DNA from 4 places in the Pontibacter akesuensis genome. Region 1 is predicted to be linked to each of the others. Evidence: riboswitches for the same ligand, from Rfam matches in the RefSeq annotation. Region 1 holds a riboswitch; each other region holds the start of a gene.

The links. A riboswitch is a leader RNA that binds a small molecule or an ion and turns the genes downstream of it on or off. The one in region 1 is predicted to bind S-adenosylmethionine.
Region 2: it holds a riboswitch for S-adenosylmethionine, as region 1 does, so the genes downstream of both, A0W33_RS01285 (Na+/H+ antiporter NhaC family protein) here and metH (methionine synthase) in region 1, are expected to answer to the same signal.
Region 3: it holds a riboswitch for S-adenosylmethionine, as region 1 does, so the genes downstream of both, A0W33_RS01210 (ATP-grasp domain-containing protein) here and metH (methionine synthase) in region 1, are expected to answer to the same signal.
Region 4: it holds a riboswitch for S-adenosylmethionine, as region 1 does, so the genes downstream of both, A0W33_RS14805 (O-acetylhomoserine aminocarboxypropyltransferase/cysteine synthase family protein) here and metH (methionine synthase) in region 1, are expected to answer to the same signal.

The regions. Positions count from the first base shown of each region.
Region 1 covers NZ_CP014766.1:1,893,563-1,897,758, reverse strand. The annotation lists gene rplU (50S ribosomal protein L21) at 1-181, shown strand, start outside; gene rpmA (50S ribosomal protein L27) at 247-516, shown strand; SAM riboswitch class I at 1,355-1,463, shown strand; gene metH (methionine synthase) at 1,536-4,196, shown strand, end outside.
Region 2 covers NZ_CP014766.1:319,276-323,471, forward strand. The annotation lists gene A0W33_RS01280 (DUF58 domain-containing protein) at 1-1,059, shown strand, start outside; gene A0W33_RS01285 (Na+/H+ antiporter NhaC family protein) at 1,295-2,632, opposite strand; SAM riboswitch class I at 2,863-2,966, opposite strand; gene A0W33_RS01290 (N-acetylmuramoyl-L-alanine amidase) at 3,138-4,058, shown strand; gene A0W33_RS01295 (hypothetical protein) at 4,108-4,196, shown strand, end outside.
Region 3 covers NZ_CP014766.1:301,255-305,450, forward strand. The annotation lists gene hrpB (ATP-dependent helicase HrpB) at 1-836, shown strand, start outside; gene msrA (peptide-methionine (S)-S-oxide reductase MsrA) at 1,038-1,568, opposite strand; SAM riboswitch class I at 1,859-1,960, shown strand; gene A0W33_RS01210 (ATP-grasp domain-containing protein) at 2,322-3,305, shown strand; gene A0W33_RS01215 (LLM class flavin-dependent oxidoreductase) at 3,308-4,196, shown strand, end outside.
Region 4 covers NZ_CP014766.1:3,501,032-3,505,227, reverse strand. The annotation lists gene metX (homoserine O-acetyltransferase MetX) at 1-855, opposite strand, end outside; gene A0W33_RS14805 (O-acetylhomoserine aminocarboxypropyltransferase/cysteine synthase family protein) at 862-2,184, opposite strand; SAM riboswitch class I at 2,481-2,590, opposite strand; gene xseA (exodeoxyribonuclease VII large subunit) at 2,889-4,196, shown strand, end outside.

The DNA of each region.
Region 1 (4,196 bases):
TAACGGTAACATTACCGTTGGCGCTCCTTTCGTGGCTGGTATCAAGGTAACAGGCAAGATCTTAGGGAACGTTCGAGCTGACAAGGTTCACATCTTCAAGAAGAAGAGAAGAAAAGGGTATAGAAAGTCGAGAGGTCATCGTCAAGACTATACGAAAGTTCTTATCGAGAACATTGGTTAGGCAGTAAGAAGAAATTTTATCGTTGAATCCTTTCAGGGCTAGCCCTGAGTTAAATAGTTAAAAAAATGGCACACAAAAAAGGAGCTGGTAGTTCGAACAACGGCCGCGAGTCGCATTCTAAACGACTGGGCGTTAAGATTTACGGTGGCCAGGCGATCATCGCTGGTAACATCATTGTAAGACAAAGAGGTACTGCACACCACCCAAGTGTAAACGTAGGTATCGGTAAAGACCATACCTTGTTTGCTTTGACAGATGGTGTTGTTCAGTTCAGAAAAGGAAAGAAGAACCGTTCTTACGTTTCTGTAATTCCTGCCCCAACTGCTGAAGCTTAGTCTTTAGCGTAGTTTTACAAAAGAAGAGGGATGCCGAAAGGTATCCCTCTTCTTGTTTTATACTTGTTTGGTTGTGATAAGTAAAGCTTCCCTGGCGCGAGCGTCCGCTTGTGCTTTTAACTGCCATGGCTTTGCGCAACTTATACTTGCATAGCTGCTGCTTACTGCAACTTCAACCAAGCTATCCGTTCTAGCTACGGTTTATCCTCCAGCTCCCAGATACCTACTGTTTCACATTCGGCTTTGGAACGCTCACGGCCGCGAGGCCCCGTCCTCGGGCATCGCGCTGTGTGCCTGAAGCTGCTCCGGGGGTAGGGGCCCTCTATTCGCTCCGCTGCGGGCTGCCCTAGCGGGCACCGCAACATGCACAAGGCGCTCAACCCAAGGACTGGAATCGGTTCAGCTAGTAAAAGCAGTAGCTAAATAACAAAGGCTAAGTCCCCCTTTGAAGGGGGTAGGGGGATGTTCATACTTTTGCTGACGCTTTACCGGTCTTTCTCTGATCTACTTTTCCCAACCCCGTATTTGTCATCCTGAAAGGATCTTGGTGGAAGAGCGACTAAGCTAAAAACATAGCGCTTATACTTCAACAACAGCAGTCGCAGCCCCCCCTCCTTGCACAAGGAGGGGCTGGGGGTGGTTTGATTACAGTATAGCAGCACTCCCCCCCTGTTTTTAGGAGAGGGCTGGGGTGAGGTAAATTCCCCTCCTTAAACAAGGAGGGGTTAGGGGTGGTTGGGCCAATGGAGCCATGCCAGAACCAACTGTCCCCTCTGTTTCTTCACATTTACACGCAACTAATTTCCTTTTCCCACGGATATACCGTTACTTTGTAACATTCTTATCAAGAAAGACTGAGGGACAGGGCCCTGTGACGTCTTAGCAACCATGTTGAAAGCTTGGTGCTACCTCCCTCCTGGAGCAACTGCTGCCAGGGAAGATAAGACTGCTCCCGCCTAAAGCCGGGTGTTTTTCTTGATAAGCTGCGTAGATGATTTACGAGAAGAAAGACACCACACATGACCAATTCACATCCGATTCATAAGCTGCTGCAAGAGCGCGTTCTTGTGCTGGACGGCGCCATGGGCACCATGATTCAGCGTTACCAACTGCAGGAAGCTGACTTCCGCGGCGAACGCTTCAAAGATCACTCCGGCGACCTGAAAGGCAACAACGACTTGCTGTCCATCACCCGCCCGGACGTAATCAAAGCCATACATGCCGAGTACCTGGAGGCTGGTGCCGATATCATCGAGACCAACACCTTTAGCGGTACCAGCATCGCCATGGCCGATTATCACCTGGAGCACATCGTGTATGAGCTGAATTATGAATCAGCAAGACTGGCACGTGAAGCGGCAGATGAGATAGAGGCGAAAGTACCGCGCAAGCCGCGCTTTGTCGCCGGTGCTATCGGCCCCACGAACCGCACCGCTTCGCTCTCCCCGGACGTGAACAACCCCGGCTATCGCGCCATCACATTTGACCAGCTGGTAGAGGCGTACTATGAGCAGGTGCGTGGCTTAGTAGACGGTGGCTGTGACCTACTGTTGGTGGAAACGGTATTCGATACGCTGAACTGTAAAGCGGCGCTTTTTGCCATTGCGCAGTATGTGCAGGACGGCGGCAAAGAACTCCCGATCATGGTGTCAGGTACGATTACGGATGCCAGCGGCCGTACTTTGTCTGGGCAGACGGTGGAGGCTTTCTGGAATTCCATCTCGCATGCGCCCATCCTTAGCATCGGCTTTAACTGTGCTCTCGGTGCTCGCCAGCTGAAGACGCACATCCAGGAGCTTTCACGCATTTCCGATACCTACATCAGTGCTTACCCAAATGCCGGTTTACCGAATGCCTTTGGTGGCTATGATGAAACGGCGCAGCAAATGGGCGAAATTGTGGAAGAGTACCTCAAGGAAGGGCTGGTGAACATACTCGGTGGTTGTTGTGGCACCACACCAATGCACGTAAAGGTTATCTCTGACCTGGTGCAGAAGTATAAACCACACGTTCCTACACCAGTTGCTCCCCTTCCACGCTACAGCGGCCTGGAGCCCCTCACAATTTACCCGGAAAGCCTTTTCGTGAACGTAGGCGAACGCACCAACGTAACCGGCTCCAAAAAATTCGCCCGTCTGATTGTAGAGGAAAAATTTGAGGAAGCTTTGTCGGTGGCGCAGCAGCAGGTAGAAGGCGGCGCCCAGATCATAGACGTGAACATGGATGAGGGCATGCTCGATTCAGAGCAGGCCATGGCCAATTTCCTCAACCTGATCGCCTCTGAACCCGACATCTCTAAGCTGCCAATCATGATCGACTCCTCTAAATGGAGCGTGATTGAGGCTGGATTAAAGTGTGTGCAGGGCAAAAGCATCGTTAACTCCATCAGTTTAAAAGAAGGAGAAGAAGCCTTCAAAAAGCTCGCCCGCAAGGTGCGCCAGTACGGTGCAGCTGTTGTTGTGATGGCCTTCGATGAGCAGGGCCAGGCCGATACCTTCGACCGCAGAATCGAGATATGTGAAAAGTCTTACCGCATCTTGGTGGATGAAGTAGGTTTCCCGCCGCAGGACATCATCTTTGATCCGAACATACTTGCCATTGCCACAGGTATAGAAGAGCATAACAACTATGCCGTGGATTATATCGAGACGGTAAAGTGGATTAAAGCAAACCTGCCGCATGCGCTGGTAAGCGGTGGCGTAAGTAACCTGTCGTTCTCGTTCCGGGGCAATGACCTGGTGCGGGAGGCCATGCACACCGTTTTTTTATACTATGCCGTGCAGGCAGGTATGGACATGGGCATCGTGAATGCGGGTATGATGGGCGTGTACAGCGAAATTCAGCCGGAGCTGCGCGACCTGATCGAAGACGTGATCTTTAACCGCCACCCGGATGCTACAGAAAAGCTGGTGACCTATGCCGATACCGTAAAAGGCAAAGGCAAGACTGCGACCGGGGCAGACAATGCCTGGCGCGATGCCCCGGTGGAAGAGCGCCTGAAGCATGCGCTGGTGCGCGGTGTGGTGGAGTTTGTGGAGGAAGACACCGAAGAAGCCCGCCAGAAAGCCACCAAAACGCTGGACGTGATTGAAGGTCCGTTGATGGCTGGAATGTCGGTGGTGGGTGATTTGTTCGGTGCCGGCAAAATGTTTTTGCCGCAGGTAGTGAAGAGCGCCCGCGTGATGAAGAAATCGGTAGCTTACCTGCTGCCGTTTATGGAGAAGGAGAAGCTGGCATCCGATACGTCGAAGTCTACGGCCGGTACGATCCTGATGGCTACCGTAAAAGGCGATGTGCACGACATCGGCAAAAACATTGTGGGCGTGGTGCTGGCCTGTAACAACTATGAGGTGATCGATCTGGGCGTGATGGTGTCGCTGGATAAGATCTTGGCCGAAGCCGAAGCGCAGCAGGTGGATATCATCGGTCTGAGCGGTTTGATCACACCTTCGCTGGACGAGATGGTGTACGTGGCGCAGGAAATGGAGCGCCGTGGCATGAAAATTCCACTGATGATCGGTGGTGCCACTACCTCGCGTGTGCATACCGCTGTGAAAATAGCGCCGCAGTATAGCGGGCCGGTGGTGCACGTGCACGATGCCTCCCGCAGTGTAACCGTCGTGAGCAGCCTGCTGAGCAGCGACCGGGAGAACTACATTTCAGAGATCAGGGCAGAATAT
Region 2 (4,196 bases), 1.6 Mb from region 1:
GTGCAGACCGAGGTGATAGATGAGTTGCCCTTTCAGTTTCAGCAGCGCGACAGCCTGTTTACAGCGGCCGTAGGCAAGGGAAGAACGCAGATCATCCACTACACGGTGCGGCCCACCAAGCGCGGCAGCTACCAGTTCGGCGCCATTAACGTGTACGCTATGAGCGCGCTGCAGCTCATCAAGCGCCGTTACCGCTTTGCCCAGGACCAGGAGGTGCCAGTGTACCCGTCTTTCATGCAGATGCGGCAGTACGAGTTGCTGGCCATTTCGAACAGGCTGCAGGAGTTTGGCATGAAGAAAGTGCGCCGCATTGGCCACAGCTCCGAGTTTGAGCAGATACGGCCTTATGTGGCCGGTGATGACCAGCGCACGATCAACTGGAAGGCCTCGGCTCGGAAAGCGGAGCTGATGGTGAACAGCTACCAGGACGAGAAGTCGCAGCAGGTGTATTGCCTAATCGATAAAGGCCGGGTGATGCAGATGCCGTTTGCCGGGCTTAGCCTGCTTGATTATGCCATCAACGCCGCGCTCGTTATCTCCAACATCGCCCTGAAAAAGCAGGACAAGGCCGGCATCATCACCTTCTCGAACAAGATCAGCAACCTGCTGCCGGCACAACGCAAAGCCGACCAGTTGCGGCGCATTCTGGAACTGCTCTACAACCAGAAAACAAAGTTCCAGGAAACGGATTACGAACGCCTGTACGCCACGGTGCGTAGCAAAATAAAGCAGCGCAGCCTGCTGCTGCTTTTCACCAATTTCGAGACGCTGAGCGGGGCTGAGCGTCAGCTGCCCTACCTGCGTGCCCTGGCCAAGCACCACCTGCTGGTCGTAATCTTTTTTGAGAACACGGAGCTACACGCCCTGCTGCACCAGCGCGCCAGAACCACCGAGGAAGCATACACCAAGGCCATCGCCCAGAAATTCGATTACGATAAGCGCCAGATCGTGAAGCAACTGCAGCAACATGGCATTCACGCCATCCTCACCCCACCTGAGCAACTGACGGTGAACACCATCAACAAATACCTGGAGCTAAAAGCGAGGGGTCTGATTTGATATCAAATAAGATATAGAACTGTTTAAAGTCAGCCTACCAAGTATAAATTTTACCTATTTAGCAGACTATCCCTTTGAACTGTCCCCTTGAGGGGACTATAGGGGTGTTAACTCTTGGGGAGATCGTTCCTGATCTGGAGCAATAAGATTTTCTACTGCAAAGAACACCCCTGTGGTCCCCTTAAGGGGACAGTCTTACTTTAAAACTCATTCCGCTTTTGCACTATACTTTACATTACACGGCCACCGCAGCTTTATCGGCCGGCTCCTTCGCCAGAAAGCGATCTACATATGGCGTGTAAATAGCGACAAGGGCGAAGAAAAGCAGCAGGTACAGGTACCAGGCATGCCCCCATAAGTCTACGAAAGACAGCTCCCCTTCTGTAAAACTCAACAGGATCAGGATCTGCGCACCGTACGGCAGCAGCCCCTGCACCACGCAGGCGAAGATATCGATGATAGCTGCGGTCTTGCGTTTGTCGATGCTATAGGTGGTGCTAATCTCTTTGGCCACCTCCCCGGTTACCACAATCGACACGGTGTTGTTCGCAATGGCCATGTTCGTGCCGGCTACTAGTGCGCCGATGCCCGCCTGAGCCGAGCGGAAGCCACGGGTGGCTTTGCTGATCTTGCGCAGCAGAAAATTGATGCCGCCGGCCTCACTCACCATCTGTGCCAGGCCACCCGTCAGCATGGACAGCAGGAATATTTCAAACATGCCGGTAAAGCCTTCGTACACGCTGCGGCTGAATTGCAGGAGGTCCAGCTGACTGCTGATCAAACCCAAGGCACCGGATGCTAAGGTGCCCAGCATCAGCACCACAAATACATTCACGCCCGAAATTGCCAGCATGATCACGAGCAGGTACGGCAGGATCTGCCACAACTGATAATCCTGAAGTTCGGGTAACATGCCCTGGCTGTTAGGTGTGGTGAAGCCTGTAATCAGGAGCAGCACCAGCGTCACGAGGGCAGCAGGACCCGCGATGAGGATGTTTACCCGGAATTTGTCGCGCATGCTGCACTCCTGTATTTGCGTGGCGGCGATGGTGGTATCCGAGATAAAGGAAAGGTTATCGCCAAACATGGCCCCGCCCAGCAGGGTGCCCAGCAAAAGTGGCAGCGACGTGTTACTCTGAGTTGCAAGCCCCACCACAATCGGCCCGAGCGCGACAATAGCCCCTACCGACGTGCCCGTTGCCGTGGACAGGAAAGCCGCCAGCAGGAAAACCCCCAGCCCCAGGTATTGTACCGGCAGCACGCTAAGCCCCAGGTTCACGGTGGCATCCACCCCGCCTACCGCTTTGGTAACCGTGGCAAAAGCCCCTGCCAGCAGGTAAATAAGGCACATGGTAATGATCTTGGAATCGCCGCAGCCCCGGATGAGGGCATCTACTTTCGCCTCAATAGGCCCGCGAAGTATAAAAAAGGCAGCAATGATGCCCAGCACCACCGCCACCGGCGACGGCAGCGCATAGAAGTCTTCTAAAAGTATGCCTGCCCCTAAAAAGGTAAAAACAAAAACGAAAAATGGCAGCAGGGCAACCCCTCCTGACTCTTGGATGTGTTTCATAAAATTATGCGCGTGGGTCAGGCACAGACAGGTTGAAATGCCGTTTCGCCTGACCCGTTGCTTATGAAGTATAAAATTAATTGAATAGGAGTCCTAGCTTCGTAGGAAAATATATGGCACAGTTGCCATGAAATCAGGAGCTAACAACAGCAACAACAGCAGCCAGTCGATGCAGAAGTATAAGCCGGAATCGAAATGGTGGTATAATGTAGCAAAGCGTGCATGTGGAATATTTATAGGTCCCAAACAATGGGCAGGTGTTAGCACCTTTCGGCAGAAACCGTGGTTGCTAGAGGTTCATTGAGCCTGCTCTCTCCCCTCTTCTTTATAAATCTTGCATAAAGAGGCTGCAAAGGTAAGGCTGTCTGACCGAGAATAACAAACGTCTGTTTTATTTTTAGCTAACAAGTAGGTCATCAGATCGAATGAATTAGCCGTTTATACTTGCATCATTTGCAAAATTATCTCTAGTTTATACTTGCTAACAAAAGATCTGAATTGCCTTATGAAGTATAGCGCCACTACCTTCTGCTCGCTGCTGCTTGCCTGCGCCAGCCTTGCCTCCTGCTCCAACAACCCCTACGCCAGCACCAACAGATCGCATAAGAAACAGGTGAAGGAGCTGGCTAAGCAGCTGCGCACGCTACCAGCCACCATTCCGGGCGAAGAGCAGCTGCAACAAGGCGATTACTGGGTAGGCACCACGAATTTAGGCCTGCGCCGGCCAAACCTGGTGATCATCCACCACACGGCGCAGCACTCCACGGAGCAGACACTTGATACGTTCACCAAACCACAAACACAGGTAAGTTCGCACTACGTGATCGGGCGCGATGGCAAGGTATACCACATGCTCAACGACAACCTGCGCGCCTGGCATGCAGGCAATGGGCGCTGGGGCAACGATACCGACATCAACTCCTCCTCCATTGGTATTGAGCTGGACAACAACGGTGCTGAACCGTTCTCTGACGCGCAGGTAAACAGCCTGCTGCAGGTGCTGGCGCTTTTAAAGGAGACGCACCGCATCCCGACCGCAAACTTCATCGGACATGCTGACATTGCCCCTACCCGTAAAAGCGATCCGAACCGAAATTTCCCGTGGAAGAAACTGGCTGCTAAGGGCTATGGCCTGTGGTACGATGAAGGCGTGGTAGAAAAATACCTATTGCCTGCCGCACCCATCGCCCTGCTGGACAGCACCGGAGCTGAAACAGGGGAAATCATACAGCCGCAGGATTCTGTCTCCACCATTCCATTATATTTCAACCCAAGGGAAGCGCTGCGCATCATCGGTTACGACACCAGTGACATGCCTGCCGCCATCCGGGCCTTCAAGCTGCATTTTATTCAGGAGGAGGTAAACGAGGTACTGACGGAGAAAGACAAGATCATCCTCTACAACTTATATCAGAAGTATTTGTAGTGCCTTTTGTGCTTTAAATAAGGCTTCAACAAACAAAATTATAAGATTAATGTGGAATGAATTATCACAACCACCTGCTCTAAAAGAATACTCGGACTATTTTAAAACTTTGTTATCTGTTTCTGGAGTTCTTCTTGG
Region 3 (4,196 bases), 1.6 Mb from region 1:
TTTACGCCGTTGCGCATTTGGATGTCAGGCAGCAGGCGCGCATTCTTTTAGCCGCCCCAATCAGTAAAGAAGAGGTTGTGGCACACTTCGCCGAACAACTCGAGCAAGTACAGGAACTGAAGTGGGACAATACTACAGAGCGGGTAATAGCCAGGCAAATCACCAAAATAGACGCACTTACCTTAGACGAAACTGCACAACCGAAACCAGACCCGGAGCAGGTTGCGCTTGTGCTGCTGCAGGTGTTGCAGGAAAAGGGAATGGCACGGATGCCCTGGAGCGAAGAAGCGATACGTACGCGGCAGCGCCTGGCTTTTCTACACCAACTGGAGCCGGAGAAATGGTATGATGTATCGGATGCAGCATTAGCGGCAAGTCTAGAAGAATGGCTGCTGCCACACTTGGTAGGCTTGCGCTCGATGGAGCAAGTAACCAGGTTGGATTTCAACGAAATGTTATTGGCCGACTTAAGCTGGGAACAGCGGCAGGAAATGGAACGCTTGGCTCCCTCCCACCTGCAGGTACCAAGCGGTTCCCGCATCGCCCTGGATTATTCCGATGCCACCACACCAGTGCTGGCCGTGCGGCTGCAGGAGGTTTTTGGCCTGCTGGATACGCCCCGGGTTGGCGGCGGCAAAGTACCGTTGCTGCTTCACCTGCTCTCCCCTGCCTCTCGGCCTGTACAGGTAACGCGCGACTTGCGCAGTTTCTGGAACAACGGCTATTTTGATGTCCGCAAAGACCTGCGAGGGCGTTATCCAAAGCACCACTGGCCGGAAGATCCGCTATCAGCAGCACCTGTGCGTGGCACTAAAAAGCGTCCGCAGGGATTTTGATGAAGGGAGCTGCAAGTACAAAAAGTTTGCTCTGTGGGATTTGCCCTGCAGGATTTGTCATTTCGAACACTCGTGAGACGATTGTTCGAAATGACAGTGGCGCGACGATATATTAACAACTAAGCAGCCTAATGAAGGTATGCGTTTGAAGACGTATCGCAATAATCCGCGTGCTATCATCCAGCCAACGCGAACACTCCCCTACTGCTTCAGTTTGTTGGCAAACTCCTTTCTGAACTTCTCTACCTTCGGGCGCACCACGAAACTGCAGTATGGCTGCTGGCCGTTGTTCAGGAAGTAATCCTGGTGTTCCCTTTCGGCCGGATAGTAGTTTGTCAAGGGCTCAATGGCGGTAACAATGGAATCCCCGAAGGTGCCGGAAGCATCAAGCTGCCGCTTATACTTCTCCGCCAGTTCGCGCTGCTCGTCACTATGATAAAAGATAACGGAGCGGTATTGTGGCCCCACGTCATTGCCTTGCCGGTTGAGGGTTGTGGGATCGTGCGTTTTCCAAAAGACCTCCAGGAGCGCTTCAAAAGAAATTTTAGAAGGATCATACGTGATGCGGAGCACCTCGGCGTGCCCCGTGGTAGCCGAGCACACCTGCTTGTAGGTTGGGTTGTCTACATGTCCGCCTGCGTAACCCGATTCTACTTTCTGTACTCCCTCCAGTTGCTGAAATACGGCTTCTGTGCACCAGAAGCACCCGTTTCCAAAAGTTGCTGTTTCCATGTTCTGTATTTATAAGCCGTTTTTGGCTTTGATGTCTTAAATAAAACTTAACTGCTTTCGCTGCATACATACTTCAGCCGTAGCGCAGGGTTCTGTCTTAAAACTGATTTTCAGGCTACTTGTTTCATCCTGCATCAACCATTCTGCAATTGAAGCGTAAATGAAACAGCATCAGTAGCAGCTAAAGGTATAAACCACTGTACCTACATTATTTTTAGTGAAAGATTTGGTTTTGTAAAAATCAGCTGCCACCTTTGCAAACGTAAAGTCAAACTACCTACAAAGTATTTGATTTATAAAGAAGAAGGGAGAGAACAGGCTCTATGAACTTCTAGCAACCAGTTACAAACCAGGTGCTAATTCCTGCCTAAATCAGTTAGGGCATATAAATTAACAAACATGAAGTTCTCAAAAAATCACCTTAGGGAATCATCTTCAAACCGAAACACCACATTTGTTTTCGGTTCACCTGCTGCGCATTCTTTTTATACTTGTTGTTGCTGTTGTTGCTAACCCAGCTGCTTTTGCTGTGTTTATACTTGCTTTCCTAAGCTTTTTATAACACACCCTACACGCAGCTTCCAGGGATAGCTTTGCCTTTTTGTGCCCCATGCATAAGAGCTGAAGCAGTTTTGTACCCTTAAGCGAACTACGCTGGCACATCACACTCCCCGACCTTCGTTTACACGCTGCTCCGCAGCGTCTTCTACTGTACATACTTCAACTAATCATACATACTTAAATAAGCATTTTATGTCATCTAATACATCAGAAAGACCAATCGTTATATTTCACGAGCACCCGGACTGGTTCCGCCCTTTGTTTAATGAACTAGACGCAAGAGGTATTCCTTACGTGCGACAGAACGCCGCCGAGCACACGTTTGACCTGGCTTCTGACGAGCAGAATACCAGCCTGTTCTTCAACCGCATGAGCCCCTCTGCTTACCTGCGCAACAACGAGCAGGGCATTTTTTATACACTGGGCCTGCTGGCGCACCTCGAGGCGAAAGGCGTTCCGGTGGTGAACGGCTTCAAGGCTTTCCAGTACGAAACTTCTAAGGCGCTGCAGCACATTTTGCTGGAGAAATTAGGGTTACCTTATCCAAAGTCACGCATCATCAACCATGCTTCACAGGCAGTTAAAGCTTCTGAAGGGCTGCGCTTCCCGATTGTGGTGAAAGCGAACATAGGCGGTAGCGGCGCCGGCATTACCCGCTTTGACTCAGTGGAGGAGCTGGCACTTGCCGTTACAGCCGGAGAGATCAAGCTGGGCATAGACCATACGGCACTGGTGCAGGAGTTTATTCCGGCACGTGGTGGCCACATCAACCGTGTGGAGACGCTGGGAGGCAAATACCTGTATGCGATCAAGGTTTATACTTCCGGCGAAAGCTTTAACCTCTGCCCTGCCGACATCTGCCAGACAACCAACGGCAAAGAGCTTGCCCGCAACGCCTGCGCCCTGGATGCTCCTAAAAACGGACTGAAAGTGGAAGGCTTCACGCCTGACCAGGAAGTGATTGATGCCATTGAGCGCATTGTGCAGGAAGCTGGTATCGACGTGGGTGGCATTGAGTACACCATCGACGACCGTGACGGGCAGATTTATTACTACGATGTGAACGCGCTGTCGAACTTTGTGGCGGATGCGGTGAACGTGATTGGTTTTAACCCGCACGAAAAGCTGGTGGATTATCTGGAGAAGCGGGCGCAACTTAAAACACAGGAGGTATAAGTATGGAATTCGGATATTGGTTACCGGTGTTTGGCGGCTGGCTCCGCAATGTGCCCGACGAAGGCATGGCACCTACCTGGGATTACGTAAAAAAGCTGGCTCAGCGCAGCGAGGATTGGGGCTACAGCCTCTCTTTGATTGCCGAGCTGTACCTGAATGATATCAAGGGCAAAGAAGCGCCATCGCTGGATGCCTGGTCTACAGCGGCGGCCATTGCGGCTGTTACCGAGAAACTGGAGATCATGGTGGCCGTGCGCCCTACTTTTCACAACCCGGCACAGCTGGCAAAGCAGGCGGCTAATATCAGCCACATCAGCAATGGCAGGCTGTCACTTAACGTGGTGTCGTCGTGGTGGAAAGATGAGGCCACCAAGTATGGCATCCACTTCGAAGAGCACGACGACCGCTACGCCCGCACCAAAGAGTGGCTGGATGTGGTGACAAACGTGTGGGAGAAGGATCATTTCTCTTACGACGGCAAATATTATAGAGTAGAGGACAACATCCTGCAGCCGAAGCCGGCTAAGAAGCCGTTCATTTATGCCGGTGGGGAGTCTGAGGCGGCTAAAACTTTGATTTCCTCCCAGTGCGACGGCTATGTGATGCACGGCGATTCGCCGGAACTGATCGGCAAGCGCATCACGAACATGCGGGAGCGCAGAGAGAAGCTGGGGCTGCCGCCGATGAAGTATGGCGTGGCCGCCTACAGCATTGTGCGCGACAGCGATGCGGAGGTAAAGAAAGAACTCGATCGGATTACGGATGTGAAGAGCTCGGCCGCAGGTTTCGACAATTACCAGCAGTGGCTTTCGGGCACGCAACTGGAAGGCCAGCTTTCGCTGCAGGAGTATTCTGTGTCGAACCGCGGCCTGCGCTCCGGATTGGTAGGTA
Region 4 (4,196 bases), 1.6 Mb from region 1:
CACCACGAGCGTTCGCGCTTTCAGTTGCGCCAGCGCCTTCTCCACACCTCCCCTGTCGCGGCCCACGTTGTGCGAGTCCATTGCTTTAGAAAGCAGCCAATACGTATAAGCATTGAATCGCTGCGCCAGCTTCTCCCCCTGGTACACCTGGTAACTGGAGGCGCGGAAGTTATCGGTTATACTTTGCCCCGGCTCCCCCTGCGAGGCATGGTAGGTGTTGTAGTGCCGGTAAGAAAGCATGGCCACGGCACGTGCCGTTTTCAGCCCTTCCTTTCCGGCATCCGGGGTATCGGTTTGCCAACTTGGGTCTTGCCGGATGGCCATGCGCTGTGTTTCGTTGAAGGCAATGCCCCACGGCGAGTGGCGCGCATTGCTGGCCACCTGCACCAGCCGCTCCACCACCTTTGGTTGCAGCAGCGCCCACTCCAGTGCCTGTTGTCCTCCCAGTGAGCCGCCCAGCAGTGTATGGATGCGCCCTAGTTCCAGGTCCTGCCGCAGCAGATCGAATGCCCGCACAATGTCGCGGTTGGTGAGCTGAGGGAACGTGTGGAAGTAGGGTTGCAGCGTGATCGGGTTGATGGAAAGTGGGCCGGTGGAGCCGTAGCAGCCGCCCAACGTATTGGCACATACCACAAACCACTCCCGCGGGTCGTACAGTTTTCCCTCTCCGAAGAGACCGCACCACCAGTCGGTGCAATCGGCGTTGCCGGTAAGGGCATGGCATACCCACACCACATTGTCGCGCTGCGGGTTCAGGGTGCCATAGGTCGTATACGCCAGCTGGAGGCCCGGAAGAATACTCCCGGACTCCAGCTGAAACGCTTGCTGGTGGTGAAAAATGTGCTGTGTTGGCATAGGGTTTTATACTGCGGCTGGCTCCCCTGCCTGTACTTTGGCAAAGGCCTGCGCGATGTCTGCTTTAATGTCTTCGATGTGTTCGATGCCGGCGGAAATGCGTAGCAGCGTTGGCTCTACGCCCGCTCCTAACTGGTCCTCCTCTGAAAGCTGCTGGTGCGTGGTGGAGGCCGGGTGGATGATAAGTGTTTTGGAATCGCCTACGTTAGCCAGGTGACTTACCAGCTGCAGGCTGTTCACAAAGGCCTCCGCCTGCTCCCTGTCTCCTTTTAGTTTAAAGGATAGTACGCCTCCGAAGCCGCGTTTCAGGTATTTTTTAGCCAGATGATGGTACGGGCTGCTCTCCAGACCCGGATAGTTTACACTTTCCACCAGCTCGTGCCCCTCCAGCCACTCGGCCAGCGCCAGCGCATTCTGCACCGTTCTATCCACTCTCAGCGACAGCGTTTCGAGGCCCTGCAGCAGCAGGAAAGAATTGAACGGACTGATTGCCGGACCATAGTCGCGCAGCCCCTCCACCCGAGCCCGAATAGCAAAGGCAATGTTACCGAAGGGACCATCCGTCCCAAAAACTTCCCAAAAGTTTAAGCCGTGGTAGCCTTCGCTTGGCTCTGAGAACTGCGGGAATTTGCCGTTGCCCCAGTTAAAGTTTCCGCCATCCACAATCACACCGCCTATACTTGTGCCGTGGCCGCCGATCCATTTAGTGGCAGACTCCACCACCACGTTAGCGCCATGCTCCAACGGACGGAACAGGTAGCCCCCGGCGCCAAAGGTATTATCTACTATCAGCGGCAAATCATGCTTGCGCGCCAGCGCCGCAATAGCCTCAAAATCCGGAATGTTAAAGCGTGGGTTGCCGATCGTTTCCACATAAATGGCCTTCGTTTTCTCATCAATCAGCTGCTCATAGCTTTCCACCTCATCGTTTTCCGCAAACCTTACCTCAATGCCAAGGCGCTTGAACGATACTTTAAACTGGTTGTAGGTGCCGCCATACAGATATTTGGTGGACACGAAGTTGTCGCCTGACTCTAGTATGTTGTTCAGGGCAATGAACTGTGCGGCCATGCCGGAAGCCACCGCCACGGCCGCCACACCGCCTTCCAGTGCCGCGATGCGCTTCTCAAACACTTCGCTTGTCGGGTTCATGATGCGGGTATAGATGTTGCCGAATTCCTTTAGGGCAAACAAATTGGCACCGTGCTCAGCATTCTTAAAAGCGTAAGACGTGGTCTGGTAAATAGGAACGGCACGCGACTGTGTGGTGGGATCTATTTCCTGGCCGGCGTGCAGCTGCAGTGTTTCGAAATGCAATTTTTCAGACATGATAGTACTGGTTTTAAGGTTTAGAGAGGAAAAACAAGATTATAGAAAGACAAGGAATCCGCTGCAAGTATAGCATGGCCACAGCAGCAGAGTTAATTCTGCCACTACCCTACTTTTGCAAAGAGGAGTTTATACATGGGGAATCAACAACAGTAACACATGCTGCACAGGAGCGTGCGCATGCCAAATCCGTCAGCAGGAGCTAAACGGAAACGCTGAGGCAGCACAGAAACTGCCGGTGCTAAAAATAATTCTTCGTGTGGTGTTGGCTGAATTCCCTTGTTCATGATCGTATCAATTTATATTCGCCCGGCACCCTGCCGAGCTCAGGAATTAGCACCTTAACTACGGTAGTTAGGTTGCTAGCGCTTCTTAGAGCCTGTCTCTCCACGCTTCTTTATAAATCAATAACCGGTAAGGGCGTATTGACTTGATGTTGCAATTATACGGCAGCCTTTTCAAAAAAGCCAAACAATACATTAATTTTTTCAAATTTTAATTTATATCAGCTTCATAAGCAAGCACTTATGAAGCAACCTTATACTTATAGCACTTTGCCCTTTTGTTTTATCCGCTCTATACTTTGCTACAGGCCATCATTTTACCCTACCAGCGCTCTGTGTTTTTGTTAAGAAAGACTTATCTTAGAGCCTGAGGAACCAGTGTTCTGCTGGTAGTGCAGGAGTAAACCCATTGAGCGAGCGATGTCCCATATCTTTATCAGTCATTCCATTACCTACCAGGAGCAGCCTGCGCCGCTCTCCCTGTTTGCCCTGCACCAGCAGATACGGGAAGAGCTGGAATTGGCTTTTCCCGATAGTTATTGGGTGGTGGCTGAGGTGGCTCAGGTAAACGTAGATAGGCGCAAAGGGCACTGCTACCTGACGCTGGTGGACAAAGGCGACGACGCCCGCCAGATGCTGGCGCAGGCTAGAGCCACTATCTGGGGCTCGCGTTTCCAGATGCTGGGCCGCCACTTTGAAGAGAAAACCGGGCAGCCGCTAAAAGCAGGGCTGAAGGTGCTGCTGCAGGCAACGGTGCGCTTTCACGAGCTTTATGGCCTAAGCCTCGATGTCACGAACATCGATCCCAATTATACCATCGGCGACCTTGCCCGCCAGCGCCAGGAAACGCTGAAGCGCCTGGAGGCGGAAGGACTGATGGAGGCCAACAAGGAATTGGAGCTGCCCCTGGTGCCACAACGATTGGCCGTGATTTCTTCGGCCACCGCTGCCGGTTATCAGGACTTTGTGCACCAGCTGCACCACAACAGTTACGGCTATACTTTCAGCACCACACTTTTTCCGGCTACGGTGCAGGGAAACGAGGCCCCTGCCTCGGTCGCCGCTGCCTTTGCCAAAATCAGCAAGTATAAACACCTGTTCGATGTGGTGGTGCTGATACGCGGCGGTGGTTCTCAAACCGACCTTAGTTGCTTTGATGATTACCTCATCGCTTCCGCAATCGGTAAAGCGCCGCTGCCGGTGCTAACGGGCATTGGCCACGAGCGCGATGAAAGCATAGCCGACCTGGTGGCAAACACCCGGCTTAAAACACCCACGGCCGTGGCCGGTTTTCTGATTGACAGAAACCGCGCGGCAGAAGAATACAGCGAGAGTCTGTTCGACAGCATCCGCATGTTTTCGGCCCAGCACATGAAACTGGCCGATGACCAACTGGAGCGAATCAGCCTGCGCTTTAACAATACGACCCGCCAGGTACTGCAAACGAGCAAAGACAAACTGGAAGCGCTGTCGCGGGGACTGCTGCTGAAGCCAAAATCATACATTGAGGCACAGAAGCACCACGTCAGCAATTTGGAGAAAGACGTGAACGCCGGCACCAAAGACCTGTTGCACGAACAGGAACGCCGCCTTCAGGAACTGTCGGTGTGCGTGGAGGGAAAGAGCCAGCGCTACCTGCACCTAAAGGAGCACGAACTCAATCACCTGGTGCATTGCCTCGAAACCGAGGCAAACGACAGGCTAAAGCAGGCGCAAATCGCGTTTACC